Regions from separate parts of the Hydrogenovibrio thermophilus genome, predicted to be linked through region 1. Evidence: predicted binding sites of a transcription regulator. Region 1 holds the regulator's gene; the other holds the start of a gene.
What was found. Region 1 encodes HrcA, which represses chaperone genes, less so after heat shock. Its sites were predicted from a motif close to TTAGCACTCNNNNNNNNNGAGTGCTAA; they were not measured.

Region 1 (7,851 bases):
GTGCGGGAAACGAGGGTCAGTCCCTTAGGGATAGGGTATTCTTCTTGAGTAACGGGTAGGTTCTCTCTCATAATTATTTCTTTTTTTGTATGGTTTTTCAGAGTCTTCGCCATTCTAGCAAGATGGCAAGAACGAAAAGTGCAACAAAAATGATTCAGCACTTTTCGGCAACAGTCGAAAATTCTACCCTTTCCTTGGCCGTTTACAAAGCCCTTAACGGCTTGATTGCCATAAAAAAAGCACGTAAATACGTGCTTTTTTTAACAGTGCTCCGAAAGCGGATCAAAAAACGACCAGGCCTGGTCGTTTCGGATAATGAAACCTGATGTTTGATTACGTGAATTTGATGTAGGCGTAACCCGATTGTTGCAAATCAATCATGCGAGTGTACGCATCAAACACGATTTTCACTCCCGGAAGCACATCTTCGGCCGTCCAGCCGTGTCCTTTCATCGTCACGTGACACAATTCCACGCTCACGCCGTGGTCAATCAATTCCTGTACCACCTTCGCATTGCGGTTAACGCTGAAAGGGTCGTTGGTGAACATTTGATAAGGCTCGTCTTTCAACAGCCAATAGCCGGCCGCCCCGTGCACCACCACGCTGATGTGCAACTGACTTTCCGGAATGCCCTGTTTTTCATAAGCCTCCAACAACCCGCGAACGTAATACAGCCCTTTGCCAATACCGGCCTGTTGCTGATCCTGATTGATGTCGTACACGACCTTGATGTCTTTCTGATGCTGCACGGTGATAATGTTCGACGACGCACCGGATGACGCCGCCAACGAGAAAGAGGAAAACAATCCGAACACAAAGAACAAAGACAGGAAGAATAAAACATTTCGAGCCGTTAACAACAACGGTCGATTTTGAAGAGAAACCAACATGGGACACCTCCTTGTTTAACGGGCGGCTGAATATCATCCAGCCAGGCCCTTCGAACCAGTATAGTCCTAAGCCAACACCGATAAAAGGAAACAAGTCTGACATCTTGTCAAAACCATTTGATTTCAAAAGTGTTTTCACACTTCTAAAACACAAAACGCCCGTAAAAACGGGCGTTTTCAAACCGTCGAACCACCGAGAGATTAACGCAGATTCAGAACATCCTGCATATCGAACAACCCGGTTACCTTATCCTGCAACCACAAGCACGAACGCGCCGCGCCTTTGGCAAAAGTCATGCGACTGGACGCCTTATGGGTGATTTCCACCCGTTCACCTTCCGTTGCAAACAGCACCGTATGATCACCGACAATGTCGCCGGCTCGGACGGTCGCAAAGCCGATGGTGTTGGGGTCACGCGCGCCGGTAATGCCTTCACGCCCGTAAACCGCACATTCTTTCAAATCACGTCCCAAGGTATCGGCCACCACTTCACCCATTCGCAAAGCGGTACCGGAAGGCGCATCCACCTTATGGCGGTGGTGGCCTTCAATCACTTCAATATCGTAACCGTCGTTCAGCACTTCCGCCGCTTGTTTGAGCAGCTTTAACACCAGGTTGACGCCGACGCTGAAATTGGCGGCAAACACGATGGCGATGCGCTCGGCCGCTTCTCGCAAGGTTTTCAGGCTGGCTTCATCGAACCCGGTGGTGCCGATGACCATTTTCTTATCATGCGCCAAACAAACTTTGATGTTGTGCATGGTCGTCTCAGGCGTGGTGAAATCAATCAGCACATCGAAGTCGTCCACCGCCAGTTCGATTTGATCCACCACCTTGACACCCAACGTGCCAACACCGGCCAGTTCACCGGCATCTGCACCGACCAACGACGACCCGGGACGCTCGATGGCCGCCGACAAAGTCAAGCCTTCGGCCTGGTTGACCGCATCAATCAAGTTTTTTCCCATACGCCCGGAAGCGCCGATTACCGCAACTCTCATCATGCTATTCCTTTTTAATTCCAAGGTCCGTCTTTGTCTTTTTTCTCGTTTTCATCATCACCGGTGAAGAAGGCTTTCACCGAATCGAAGAAACTGTGCGTTTTCGGACTGTGCTGTTTATGATGCTTACCTTGCAGGCTTTCGTCAAACGCACGCAGCAATTCTTTCTGCTCCTCGGTCAATTTGACCGGCGTTTCAATGTGCACCTGCACCACCATATCGCCGATATGATGTGAACGCACCGATTTCACACCTTTTCCGGACAGCTTGAAACGTTGACCGGATTGCGTGCCCGCCGGAATCTTCAAGTTGGCTTTACCGCTCAAAGTCGGCACATCCATGGTGCCCCCCAAAGCGGCTGTAGCAAACGACAACGGCATATCACAATAGAGTGTATTGCCGTCACGTTGGAAAATTTTGTGTTCTTTGACGCGAATGCGCACATACAAATCGCCATGCGGCGCGCCCGGCTCACCGGCTTCGCCCTCGCCTTGCAGGCGAATGCGGTCGCCATTATCGACTCCGGCCGGAATCTTGACCGACAAGGTCTTGTGGCTGTGCTTATAGCCTTCGCCGCGACACGCCTTACACGGCGTTTTGACGATTTTACCGGTACCGTGACAGTTCGGACAGGTACGCGATACCGCAAAGAAACCTTGCTGAACACGAACCTGGCCCGCGCCCTGACAGGTCGGACAGGTTTGCACATCCGAACCCGGTTCGGCACCGGAGCCGTCACAGGCTTCACACAACTCTTTGGTTGGAATACGGATATCGACGGTGGTGCCGGACACCGCGTCTTCCAGTGAGATTTCCAATTCGTATTGCAGGTCGTTCCCCGGCTGCGGGCCGCGACGGCCACCAAAACCACCTCCGAAGATATCGCCGAAGATATCGCCGAAGTCCGCAAAACCGCCGCCTCCGAAGCCGCCTTGGCCCGCACTACCGTCTACGCCGGCATGACCGAACTGATCATAGGCCTGGCGTTTTTGCGGGTCGGACAGGATTTCATACGCTTCGGACGCTTCCTTGAACTTATCTTCGGCGTCTTTGTTGTCCGGGTTACGGTCCGGGTGATAACGCATCGCCAGTTTTCGGTAGGCTTTTTTGATTTCGCCGTCCGACGCCGTGGCCGATACTTCCAGAATTTCGTAGTAATCTCTTTTGCTCATAATGATTCAGATATCTTGTTAAATCGGTCAATTAATATTCAAAACCATACGATAAAACCGAAAATGACCAGGCCTGGCGATTTTCCAGAAACGGTCGGGGTTATCCTATCTTTTTGAATGGTAATTGAACCGCAAAGTCCATTGCGCAGTGAGGCATAAAAAAACGGGCCATTCTTGAGAATGGCCCGCATTATACCGATTTTGGTATTCAATTAGGCCCTGTTATCGAACCTAACCGAATTATTTTTTGTCGTCGTTGACTTCTTCAAACTCGGCATCGACGATGTCGTCATCGGCATTATTGGCGGAACCTTGCTCCTGCGCACCGGCATCGGCGCCCGGTTGCTGAGCATAGGCTTTTTCGGCCAGTTTCTGACTCGCTGCCGCCAATGCTTGCGATTTTTCATCGATGGCCGCTTTGTCGTCGCCTTTCACAGCTTCTTCCAAGTCGGCAATCGCTTTCTCGATCGCTTCTTTCTCGGCCGCATCCACGCCTTCGCCTTGTTCTTCCAACAGTTTCTTCGTACCGTGGATCATGGCATCGGCCTGGTTACGTGCTTCCACCAACTCTTTCAGCTTGGCGTCTTCCGCGGCGTGCGCTTCGGCATCCTTCACCATCGCTTCGATTTCGTCTTCGGACAGACCGGAAGACGCTTGAATGGTGATGTGCTGCTCTTTGTTGGTCGCCTTGTCTTTCGCCGAAACGTTCAGGATACCGTTGGCATCAATGTCGAACGTCACTTCGATTTGCGGCGTACCACGTGGCGCCGGTGGGATTTCGTCCAGATTGAACTGACCCAGCGATTTGTTACCGGAAGCCACTTCACGCTCACCTTGCAGGACATGAATGGTAACGGCCGCCTGATTGTCTTCCGCCGTCGAGAAGGTTTGCGACTTACGCGTCGGAATCGTCGTATTTTTCTCGATCAGTTTGGTCATCACGCCGCCCATGGTTTCAATCCCCAAGGAAAGCGGAGTCACGTCAAGCAACAGTACGTCGTTCACGTCACCGGAAAGAACACCACCTTGAATGGCCGCCCCCATGGCAACCGCTTCATCCGGATTCACGTCTTTACGTGGTTCTTTACCGAAGAACTCTTTTACTTTCGCTTGCACCATCGGTACACGTGTGGAACCACCGACCAAAATCACGTCGTCGATTTCAGAAGCCGACAAACCGGCGTCTTTCAATGCGATGCGACATGGCTCGATGGAACGCTCAACCAAACCTTCGATCAAGGATTCGAACTTGGCACGTGTGATTTTCATGTTCAAGTGTTTCGGACCGGTGGCATCCGCCGTCACATACGGCAGGTTGATGTCGGTCTGTTCACGGGAAGACAACTCGATTTTGGCCTTTTCCGCAGCTTCACGCACACGTTGCAGTGCCAACTTATCCAGTTTCAAGTCCACGTTCTGGTCTTTCTTGAACTCTTCGGCGATGTAATCCACGATGACGTTATCGAAGTCTTCCCCACCCAGGAACGTGTCCCCGTTGGTCGACAGTACTTCGACTTGTTTTTCACCGTCCAGATCGGCCACTTCGATGATGGAGATATCGAAGGTCCCGCCACCCAAGTCGTAAACCGCGATTTTGCTGTCCGCTTTGACTTTGTCCATACCGTAAGCCAAGGCCGCAGCCGTCGGTTCGTTGATGATACGCTTCACTTCCAGACCCGCGATTTTACCGGCATCTTTGGTGGCTTGACGTTGCGAGTCGTTGAAGTAAGCCGGTACCGTAATAACCGCCTCGGTCACTTCATGGCCCAGATAATCTTCAGCCGTTTTCTTCATTTTCATCAACGTACGCGCAGACACTTCTTGCGGAGACAATTTCTTGTCACCGACTTCCACCCATGCATCGCCATTATCGGCAGGAATGATTTTATAAGGCACCATATCCTTGTCTTTTTGCACCACGGCATCGTCGGCACGACGGCCAATCAGACGCTTGATGGCGAACAAAGTGTTTTCAGGGTTGGTCACCGCTTGACGCTTGGCCGAATCCCCGACCAAGACTTCACCGTCGTTTGCGTAAGCCACGATGGAAGGTGTGGTACGAGCCCCTTCCGCGTTAGGAATGACTTTGGTTTCTTTCCCTTCCATTACCGCGACACATGAGTTCGTTGTCCCGAGGTCAATCCCGATAATTTTTCCCATTCGTTTATCTCCAAATTTCATGGCTTCGCGAGGCAAAGCCTTTCAAATTAATACGTAAAGTTTTTTGTGTTAGCTTTTATATAGGGGGCGCCTGAGATTATTCAAGGGCGGCATCGAAAGTTTTTTCGTATTTTTTCGCCCTTGGCCGTTTACCGCTTATTGCGCCACCACAACACGCGCCGGACGGACCAGACGCTCGTTCAGAACATAGCCTTTCTGGAAGACTTCAATCACCGATTGCGATTCGTGATCCGGCGACGGCACCATGGTCATGGCTTCGTGCAATTGCGGGTCAAACTTCTCGCCCGCCGGGTCCACACGCTCCACATTGAACTTCTGCATCACGTCCAGGAATTGCTTGAATGTCATATCCAAGCCTTCACGGATGCTGTCCGCGGAGGCATCATCTTTCGATGCCGCGTCCAAGCCCATTTCCATGGAATCCAATACCGGCAGCAATTCGCCAACGAATTTTTCCAACGCAAATTTATGCGCGTTTTCCACGTCCAAACGGGTACGACGTTTTAAGTTTTCCATATCGGCCAGGGTGCGCAGCGCCAACTCTTTTTGCGCATCGGCTTCTTTTTTGGCCTCGTCCAACATCGCTTCCAGGTCATGTTCGACGGCGTCTTCGGCTTGGTGGGTTTCTTCGGAAACACCGTCTTCCGCCGTTGGAATGTGTTCTTCGTTCAGTTCTGCCTTGTTTTCAGACATAAAAATCTCCAGAAGTTGATAACTGTAAAATCAGGGGGTTTATAAGGACGCTTTTCAGGGTTTCAAGCGCCCAAAATGAATTTTTTGCATTAAATTTTGCGAAGACGATTCAGGACGGTGTCGTTCCGCGCAATCCCGAAAACGACCAGGCCTGGTCGTTTTGGATGATTCCGTGTTGATCACTTATTGAGTAGGGAGCTGAGAATCCGTGCGGTCATATCGACACGCGGCACGATTTTATCGTACGGCATTCGACTCGGCCCGACCACACCCAGCACGCCCATCACTTCGCCGTCACGCTCGTAAGGCGTAGTGATGACGCTGCAGTTCTGATAACTTTCATTGCCGCATTCCTGGCCGATAAAAACTTGAACGCCCTTGGCCTGCATGCTTTTATTGAGCAGATTGAGCATATCGGAATGCTCTTCGAAGGATTGAAACAAGGCGCGCAGCTTTTCGGCATCGGCCAGTTCGTCGTAATTCAACAAATTGGTCTGACCGGAAATAAAATACGGCATGCCCTGCTTCATTTTGTCGTCAATGACTTCATCAGTGGCTTCGACAATCGACACCATCAGCTGGTCCATGGTTTTGCGCAACTCGTCCATGCGCTGCACCAGCAGTTGTTTGACTTCATACAGGTGACGGCCGGCGAAATGCGCGTTCAGGTAGTTGCCCGCCTGTTCCAAATGCGAGGCCGACACCGGCTCGTCAAATTCGATGACCCGGTTTTGAACATCCAAGTCGTTCAGCACCAGCACCACCAAAGCGCGCTTGTCGTTCAAACGCACAAAGTCGATATGGCGCAAGACTTCCTGTTCTTGGTTCGGCAGCATCACCAAACTCGCCATGCCCGTCAAGCCGGACAAAATCTGCGAGGCGGAACCCAGCAACTCCTCCTGAGTTTGCGCTTTATCGAAGCCTTGTTCGATTTGCTTCATCGACGAGGCATTCAACGGCTGCACCGTCAGGATCGAATCCACAAACACCCTAAAGCCGTGCTCGGTGGGTACGCGTCCCGCGGAGGTGTGCGGCGAATGAATCAGCCCCATCCTTTCCAGGTCTGCCATGACATTACGAATGGTGGCGGAACTGACCGAAACGTCCGGCATTTTCGCCAGCACGGATGACCCGACGGGCCGTCCCTCATTCAGGTATAATACCATTAAGTGTTTGAAAAGCAGTTGTGATCGTTCATTCAAGTTCATACAGCGCAGCGACACTCGTCATTCTTTAACGGATGTTAGGCAAAAATAGTACTTGCTTAACGTAAAATGATGCTTAATATTCTAGCTCATAAATTGGACTCAAAAGCATTATGGGTATAAAACGGAAATTTTCAAGAGGCGGATGACGACCAACGACTGTCAACCCGCTCGACGAAGGATATAACGCATGTTCAGTAAAATCGGAATTTTCGCCAAATACAACGGCATTCAGTCCTGGGAAGTGATTGATAAGCTGATTCTGTACTTTCAGGAAAAAGACAAGCGCGTGTTGCTGGATCAACGCTCCTGCTCGGATTTTCCCATTGACCGTTACGGCATTGAACGCCAGGAACGTTCCGAACTGCTGGAAACCATCGATTTCGCGATTGTCGTCGGCGGCGATGGCACCTTTCTCGACGTGGCGCGTTCCATCGTCAATTACAACATTCCGATTCTCGGCATCAACCTCGGGCGTTTGGGCTTTTTAACCGACGTGTCACCCGACACCATGCTTGACACCCTGGACGAAGTGCTGGCCGATGATTACCAATGCGAAGAACGCACACTGTTAAAAGTTGTCATCAAAAAAGACGGCGAAACCCTGTTTGAAGAAGTGGCCTTTAACGATGTGGTGCTGCACAAAAACGATTCGCCGCGCATGATCGAATTCGAAACCTTCGTCGACAACCGTTTTCTGAACAGCC
Region 2 (7,851 bases), 580 kb from region 1:
GGTCGGTGGCCTGGATGTCGGACTGGATAAGTTGTCGGATTTCAGAAAGCGTCATGTATTTTGTTGTATGTGTTACTTGTTAGTCTCAGAGAGGCAAAGTTTAGTATGAAACGGACGGGAAGCAAAGTTATAAATCGGTTTTTTCGGTAATCCGTAGGCCAGCCGGGATATTTAAAAAGTGTTTGAAATTATTTTATAAATTATTTCCGATATGGGGTTTGACCTCTAATATAAAAGGTTATATAATCCCGCCTTTGCCGTTACTGACGGCGTGAATAACAGAATAAATGAATATTTGAAACCGGGAGTTTCCAAGAATGTATGCGGTAATTAAAACCGGTGGTAAGCAATATCGTGTTCGTGAAGGTCAGGTTCTACGTGTTGAATCCCTAAATGCAAACGAAGGGGATAAAGTAGAATTCGATCAGGTCATGATGGTTGGTGAAGGTGCAGACGTTAAAGTAGGTGCGCCTCTTGTTGAAGGTGCCAAAGTTGCGGCAACCGTTACAGCAAACGGTCGTGGTAAGAAAGTGACAATCATCAAGTTCCGTCGTCGTAAGAACAGATCACGTTCTAAGCAAGGCCATCGTCAAAATTATACGGAAGTTGAAATCACAGGAATTTCAGCGTAATTTCGGACTGATTCAGTCAGTTTTGAATTAGATTAATACAATCTGAGTTGTTTCTGAGTAGGGAGCAGACAGATTAACAGGAGATGTCACCATGGCTCATAAAAAGGCTGCAGGTAGTACTAAAAACGGTCGCGACTCTAATGCTCAGCGACTAGGCGTTAAGCGTTTTGGTGGTGAGCAAGTTCTAGCGGGAAGCATTATCGTTCGTCAACGTGGTACTAAGTTCCACGCCGGTGATAATGTTGGTCGCGGTAAGGATGACACTTTGTTTGCAAAAGCGACGGGTGAAGTTGCTTTCGTTACCAAAGGTAAGCCTCAACGTACTTACGTAACAATTAAAGCCGACTGATTCCAGTCTGCCAAAATTGTTGACAGAAAGCCCCGCGAGTCGGGGCTTTTTTATTTCTAGGTTAAGGTGATTGGCTGGGCTAAAATAAACAGCATTATCTCGCTCGGTGCGCCTTAGGACAGACACATTAGGATTTCAAATCATGCAATTTGTTGATGAAGCCAATATTCGGGTAGTGGCCGGTCGCGGTGGAAACGGCGTGGCCAGTTTTCGGCGTGAAAAATACATTCCGTTCGGCGGGCCGAACGGTGGTGACGGCGGAGATGGCGGCAGTATTTACTTGATTGCCGATCGCAACATCAACACCTTGATTGATTTCCGTTATACCCGAGACTATAAAGCCCAGAACGGCCAGGCCGGAATGGGGCAGCAAAAGACCGGTCGAGCCGGGGAAGACCTGATTATTCCGGTCCCGGTCGGCACCATCGTGCGCGATTTGGATACGCAAGAAGTGATTGGCGACCTGGTTGAGCACGATCAGGTGTTGCTGGTGGCCAAGGGTGGCCGCCACGGTCTAGGGAATGTGCATTTCAAAAGCAGTACCAACCGTACGCCGCGTCAATGTACCCCGGGTGAACCGGGTGATGAGCGTAACCTTGGGCTGGAGTTGTCGGTGTTGGCGGATGTCGGTTTGCTGGGGTTGCCGAATGCGGGTAAGTCCAGTCTGATTACCGCGGTCTCCGCCGCACGTCCGAAGGTCGCGAATTATCCGTTTACCACGCTTTACCCGAATTTGGGGGTGGTGCGGGTCTCGCCGGAGTCGAGTTTTGTCATTGCCGATATCCCGGGGCTGATTGAAGGCGCATCGGAAGGCGCGGGGTTGGGTGTGCAGTTCTTGAAGCATCTGTCGCGAACCGGTTTGTTGTTGCATGTGGTCGATATCGCCCCGATTGATGATTCCGATCCGGTTGAATCGGTGCGCGTCATCGAAAAAGAGCTGGAAAAGTACAGTGAGGCTTTGGCTGGAAAAGAGCGTTGGTTGGTGCTGAATAAAACCGATCTGCTGCTCGAAGAAGACGCCAGCGAACTGTGCAACGATATTATCGAGCAGCTGGGGTGGCAAGGACCGGTGTATGCGATTTCGGCCGTGAATCGAACCGGCACCGAAGCGTTGATGAAAGAGATTGCCTACGGGTTGGAGCAAAATCGTTTGAAAGCCTTGGAAGAAGAAGGCGACGAAGAGTCATAGAAAATGGTCACACGTTCAAACATTCACACAAAATCGCGCCGCTGGGTGGTGAAAATCGGCAGCGCTTTGCTGACCAACGACGGTAAAGGCCTGAATCAGGCCGCGTTGGCGAATTGGGTGTCGCAGATGGTGCAGCTGAAAGAGCAGGGTATCGAGCTGGTGATTGTGTCTTCCGGTGCGGTTGCGGAAGGGATGCAGCGTTTGGGTTGGACCAAGCGGCCGTCCGAAATCAATGAGTTGCAGGCCGCCGCCGCAGTCGGGCAGATGGGGTTGGTGCAGGCTTATGAATCCGAGTTTGCGAAAAATGGTATCCGCACCGCGCAGATTCTGATGACGCACGATGACCTGTCGAATCGTGCCCGTTACCTCAATGCCTCCAATACCATTCAAACTCTGTTGGAGCACCATGTGGTGCCGATTATCAACGAAAACGATACTGTCGTGACCGATGAGATTCGTTTTGGCGATAACGATACCTTGGCCGCTCTGACCGCGAACCTGGTGTCGGCAGATGTGTTGGTGATTCTGACCGACCAAAACGGATTGTATAACGATAATCCGCGCACCAATCCGCACGCTACGCTGATTTCGGAAGCGGAAGTCAGCCGTAAAGATATCGAAGCCATGGCCAGTCCGGAAGGCGGAAGTCTTGGCAAAGGCGGGATGTACACCAAAGTGATGGCGGCGAAACGCGCGGCGCGTTCGGGAACGGCGACGTTTATTGCGTCCGGTCGGGAAGAGAATATTTTGCCGCGGTTGCAGGCCGGAGAGAATCTTGGCACCTTGTTGATTCCGGATTTAGAGCCTTTAACCGCGCGTAAGCGCTGGTTGGCCGGGCATCTTCAGGCCAAAGGGCAGTTGGTGTTGGACGACGGCGCGGTAAAAGCGTTGCAATCTTCCGGCCGAAGCTTGTTGCCGATCGGTGTCAAAGCGATCGACGGCGAATTTCAGCGCGGTGAGATGGTGATTTGCGTCAATGAAAAAAACCAGGAAGTGGCGCGGGGGTTGGTCAATTATCCTTATCATGAGGCCGAGAAAATCATCGGTCATCCCTCTTCGGACATTGCCGGTTTGCTTGGCTATTCGGAAGGCGAGTTTTTGATTCATTGCGATAATCTGGTTTTGGTGGATTAAGCCGCCATTCACATTCGGTCGAAATATCTCTTCTCATAAAAACGCCCAGGCCTGGGCGTTTTTGGTTTTTTACGGAAATTTTCCGCTCCATTCCTTGAAAAAAAAATAACTGCCCCCATAAGGCTTGACAGTGACAAACCGATTTATAAAATAATTAGCACTCTATGTGGTAGAGTGCTAATTATTGAAAACTTAGTAATCTAGTACCCTCATTTATCAAATGTTTAGGAGAATCCTATGAAAATTAAACCGTTGCATGACCGTGTGGTCGTTCGTCAAGTTGAAGAGCAAAAAGAAACGGCCGGTGGCATTCTGCTACCTGGTTCCGCTCAAGAAAAAGAAAACATGGGCGAAGTGGTCGCTGTTGGGCCTGGTAAGGCCGCCGATAATGGTTCCATTATCGCGATGACGGTCAAGGTTGGCGACAAAGTGATGTTCGGTCAATATTCCGGTCAGGAAGTGAAAGACGAAGACGGGCAAGCTTTGAAAGTGATGCGTGAAGACGACATCATCGCAATCGTTGAGTAATTTAAGCATTATTGAAACGTTTTAATAGAAGGATTTGAAAGATGGCAAAAGACGTAAGATTGGGCCTAGACGCCCGCGAAAAAATGGTAGAAGGGATCAATGTCCTGGCGGATGCGGTTAAAGTAACCTTGGGGCCAAAAGGCCGTAACGTGGTTCTTGAAAAATCATTCGGTGCCCCAACCGTCACCAAAGATGGTGTCTCCGTTGCACGTGAAATCGAATTGGAAGACAAGTTCATGAACATGGGCGCGCAAATGGTGAAGGAAGTTTCTTCTCAAACCAACGACGTGGCCGGTGACGGTACCACCACGGCGACCGTTTTGGCACAATCCATCGTTCGTGAAGGGATGAAATCGGTTGCGGCCGGTATGAACCCGATGGATTTGAACCGTGGTATCCACAAAGCGGTGGAAGCGGTTGTTGAAGAAATTCAAAAAATGTCCGTACCGTGTACCACAACCGATTCGATTGCTCAGGTTGGGACTATCTCGGCCAACTCCGATGCGTCGGTTGGTAAGATGATCGCCGATGCCATGGAAAAAGTATCGACCGAAGGTGTGATCACCGTTGAAGAAGGTTCTTCATTGCACGACGAACTGGTTGTGGTTGAAGGGATGGAATTCGATCGCGGTTACCTATCACCTTACTTCGTGACCAATCAGGAAAAAATGGTTGCGGAGCTGGAAAACCCATACATCCTGCTACACGACAAAAAAATCTCCAACATCCGTGATTTGTTGCCTACCTTGGAAGCGGTTTCCAAAGCCGGCCGTCCATTGTTGATTATTGCGGAAGATGTTGACGGTGAAGCCTTGGCGACATTGGTTATCAACAACATGCGCGGCATCGTGAAAGCCACGGCCATCAAAGCGCCTGGCTTCGGTGAGCGTCGTAAGGCGATGCTTCAGGATATGGCGGTCTTGACTGGTGGTACCGTGATTTCCGAAGAAGTTGGTTTGACCTTAGACAACGTGACCTTGGACATGTTGGGTGAAACCAAGTCTGCGGTCGTTGGTAAAGACAGCACGAAGTTGATCGACGGTGCCGGTTCAAAAGAAGACATCGATGCACGTTGTGCGCAAATCCGCTCTCAAGTGGAAAACACCACATCCGATTACGATAAAGAGAAGCTGCAAGAACGTTTGGCGAAATTGTCCGGCGGTGTTGCGGTGATCAAGCTGGGTGCCGCGACCGAAGTCGAAATGAAAGAGAAGAAAGATCGTGTTGACGATGCGCTTCACGCGACTCGTGCCGCGGTTCAAGAAGGGATCGTAGCCGGTGGTGGTGTGGCCTTGGTTCGCGCCCGTTCTAAAGTGAAAGTGAAAGGTGATAACGACGAGCAACAAGTCGGTATCGAAATCGCTTTGCGTGCTATGGAAGAACCAATGCGTCAAATCGCGGCCAACTGTGGTCTGGAAGGTTCCGTTATCGTCAATAAAGTAATGGAATCCGACGGAAATATGGGCTTCGATGCCGCTTCTGAAACCTATGTCGATATGCTGGAAGCCGGTATCATCGATCCGGCGAAAGTCACGCGTTCGGCCTTGCAAAACGCCGCTTCCGTCGCTGGTTTGGTCTTGACGACCGGCGCGGCGATTGCCGATCTGCCTGCGAAAGACGGTGGTGCGGCCGATGCGGCAGCAGCAGCGGCCGGAATGGGAGGCATGGGCGGCATGATGTAATTTTTCGCCTAGGGCGTTCAAATTTCAGCGATAACCGCGTTGGGTTTGAACTTCCAGTGCTCATGGACTTAAATGTCCACGGTGCGCTGGTTTCAAATCCGCCTTGTTCTCATCTAAAATTTGTACCGCCTAGGCTGAAAAATCATTTCAGCTCATTCTCAAAGGTCAGCTTATGCTGGCCTTTTTTATTGGGGGCGCATCGATAAGTCGTTTAGGCGCGTCGAATCCCCCAAGTTTTCGCCAAAAAAATTTAAGAGCCCGCTTTGTGCGGGCTTTTTTGTGCCTGCCATTTGGCTCGGGTTTTTGAAGAATTGGCTAGGCCTAGGGTTTTGTTTGAAAGGGCGTTATGCTTTGAAAGCGAAAATGCTAAAATATTGATCTAATCACTTTGTAACAAAATAAACCGGCATCTGTGCCGAATGGTTGAAACATGGAAAACGCAACAGTCAAAATAGGAATCGTTGGTGGAACCGGGTATACCGGGGTGGAATTATTGCGCTTGCTGGCCAGTCACCCGAATGCGGAGGTGGTGGCGATCACCTCACGAAGCGAAGCGGGCATGCCGGTAGCGGAGTTGTTTCCGAATCTGCGCGGTCACTATGATTTGGCGTTTTCCGAGCCGTCGCCGGAAGTTTTGAAAGGTTGTGACGTCGTGTTCTTCGCGACCCCGCACGGCGTGGCAATGAGTATGGCCAAGGAGTTGATGGCGGCCGGTGTGAAAATCATCGATTTGGCGGCGGACTTCCGGATTGAAGACATGCAGGCCTGGTCAAAATGGTATGGCATGGAACATGCCTGCCCGGATGTGATGCCGCAAGTGGCCTACGGTTTGCCGGAGCTGTTCCGGACCGATATTCAGCAAGCCAAGGTAATTGCCAACCCGGGTTGCTACCCGACCAGTATTTTGCTGGGTGCCGTTCCGTTTTTGAAAGCAGGTTTGGTCAAGCTGGACGGAATCGTCGCCGATGGTAAGTCCGGCGTCAGTGGTGCCGGGCGGGGAGCGAACGTCGCCATGCTGGGGGCGGAAATGAGCGAAAGCTTCAAAGCCTATGGTGTGGCCGGGCACCGTCACTTGCCGGAAATGTTGGAAAAATTACATCAGCAAGCCGGCGCCCCGGTGGATTTGACCTTTGTACCGCATTTGGTGCCGATGGTGCGCGGGATGGAGTCCAGTATTTACATGACCTTAGCGCAAGACGTGTCTCAAGCCGAGCTGCAATCGGTGTTGGAAGCGGCTTACGCCGATGAGCCTTTTGTGGATGTGATGCCGGCGGGGAGTTTGCCGGAAACACGGATGGTGAAAGGCTCAAATATGTGCCGTTTGGCGGTGTATCGTCCGGAAGGCGGAAATAAAGTGGTGGTGTCTTCCGTGATCGACAATCTGGTGAAAGGTGCGGCCGGGCAAGCGGTTCAGAATATGAATGTGCTGTGTCATTTGCCGGAAATCACCGGATTGCAACAGGTAGCATTGATGCCTTGAATCCGGCTCTTCGCGGCGGCGATGATTTACTGACGATGCCGCGGGCTTTTGTTACAATTAAACTTTGCGATAAAGTAGGAGGCGATCATGTCTGAAATGCCTACCCCGGTTAACTTCACCGAAGCGGCTGCGTCAAAAGTCAGTGGCCTGATTGAGGATGAAGGCAACCCGGATTTGAAATTACGAGTTTACATCACCGGCGGCGGTTGCTCCGGTTTCCAGTACGGTTTTACGTTTGACGAATCTCAAGCGGAAGACGACACGGTGGTTGAGAAAGAGGGTGTCAAATTAATGATTGACCCGATGAGTTTTCAGTACCTTGTCGGCGCGAAAATCGATTACCTTGAAGATCTTCAAGGCGCACGATTTGTCATCGAGAACCCGAATGCCACCACAACCTGTGGCTGCGGTTCATCGTTCAGTGTTTAAAATTCGATAAACACTTTATTTAACGGCACGATTATTCTCCGGTCATCCCGGCTTGTGGTTGTGTCCGAAATCATTTTCTAGGGTAAATTATGGAATACATTCCTGGTCTGGCAGGCGTGCCTGCAACAGAGTCTGAAATTTCTTATATCGACGGTCAAAAGGGCATTCTGACCTACCGTGGTTACAACATCATGGAACTGGCGGAATACTCTTCCTTCGAGGAAACCACGCTTTTGTTGCTGTTTGGCAATCTGCCGACGGCCGGTGAATTGGCGGATTTCGAAAACCAGCTCCGTAATGCCCGCCGCGTGAAATACAATCTGCGCGAGATTATGAAAAACCTGCCGGCTACGACGCATCCGATGCACATGCTGCAAGTCGCGGTGGCCAGTTTGGCCAGTTTTTACCCCAGTACCGAGTACATGAAG

Region 2: a site for HrcA is predicted at 3,459-3,485, ahead of EPV75_RS02220 (co-chaperone GroES). Genes of this name have one in related genera too.

The regions. Positions count from the first base shown of each region.
Region 1 is NZ_CP035033.1:1,053,070-1,060,920, reverse strand. It holds gene EPV75_RS04900 (methyl-accepting chemotaxis protein) at 1-71, opposite strand, end outside; gene EPV75_RS04895 (DsrE family protein) at 334-891, opposite strand; gene dapB (4-hydroxy-tetrahydrodipicolinate reductase) at 1,093-1,893, opposite strand; gene dnaJ (molecular chaperone DnaJ) at 1,908-3,065, opposite strand; gene dnaK (molecular chaperone DnaK) at 3,306-5,225, opposite strand; gene grpE (nucleotide exchange factor GrpE) at 5,382-5,939, opposite strand; gene hrcA (heat-inducible transcriptional repressor HrcA) at 6,119-7,147, opposite strand; gene EPV75_RS04865 (NAD(+) kinase) at 7,335-7,851, shown strand, end outside.
Region 2 is NZ_CP035033.1:475,570-483,420, forward strand. It holds gene ispB (octaprenyl diphosphate synthase) at 1-55, opposite strand, end outside; gene rplU (50S ribosomal protein L21) at 318-632, shown strand; gene rpmA (50S ribosomal protein L27) at 724-981, shown strand; gene cgtA (Obg family GTPase CgtA) at 1,124-2,170, shown strand; gene proB (glutamate 5-kinase) at 2,174-3,304, shown strand; gene EPV75_RS02220 (co-chaperone GroES) at 3,542-3,832, shown strand; gene groL (chaperonin GroEL) at 3,874-5,514, shown strand; gene argC (N-acetyl-gamma-glutamyl-phosphate reductase) at 5,945-6,994, shown strand; gene erpA (iron-sulfur cluster insertion protein ErpA) at 7,082-7,423, shown strand; gene EPV75_RS02240 (citrate synthase) at 7,513-7,851, shown strand, end outside.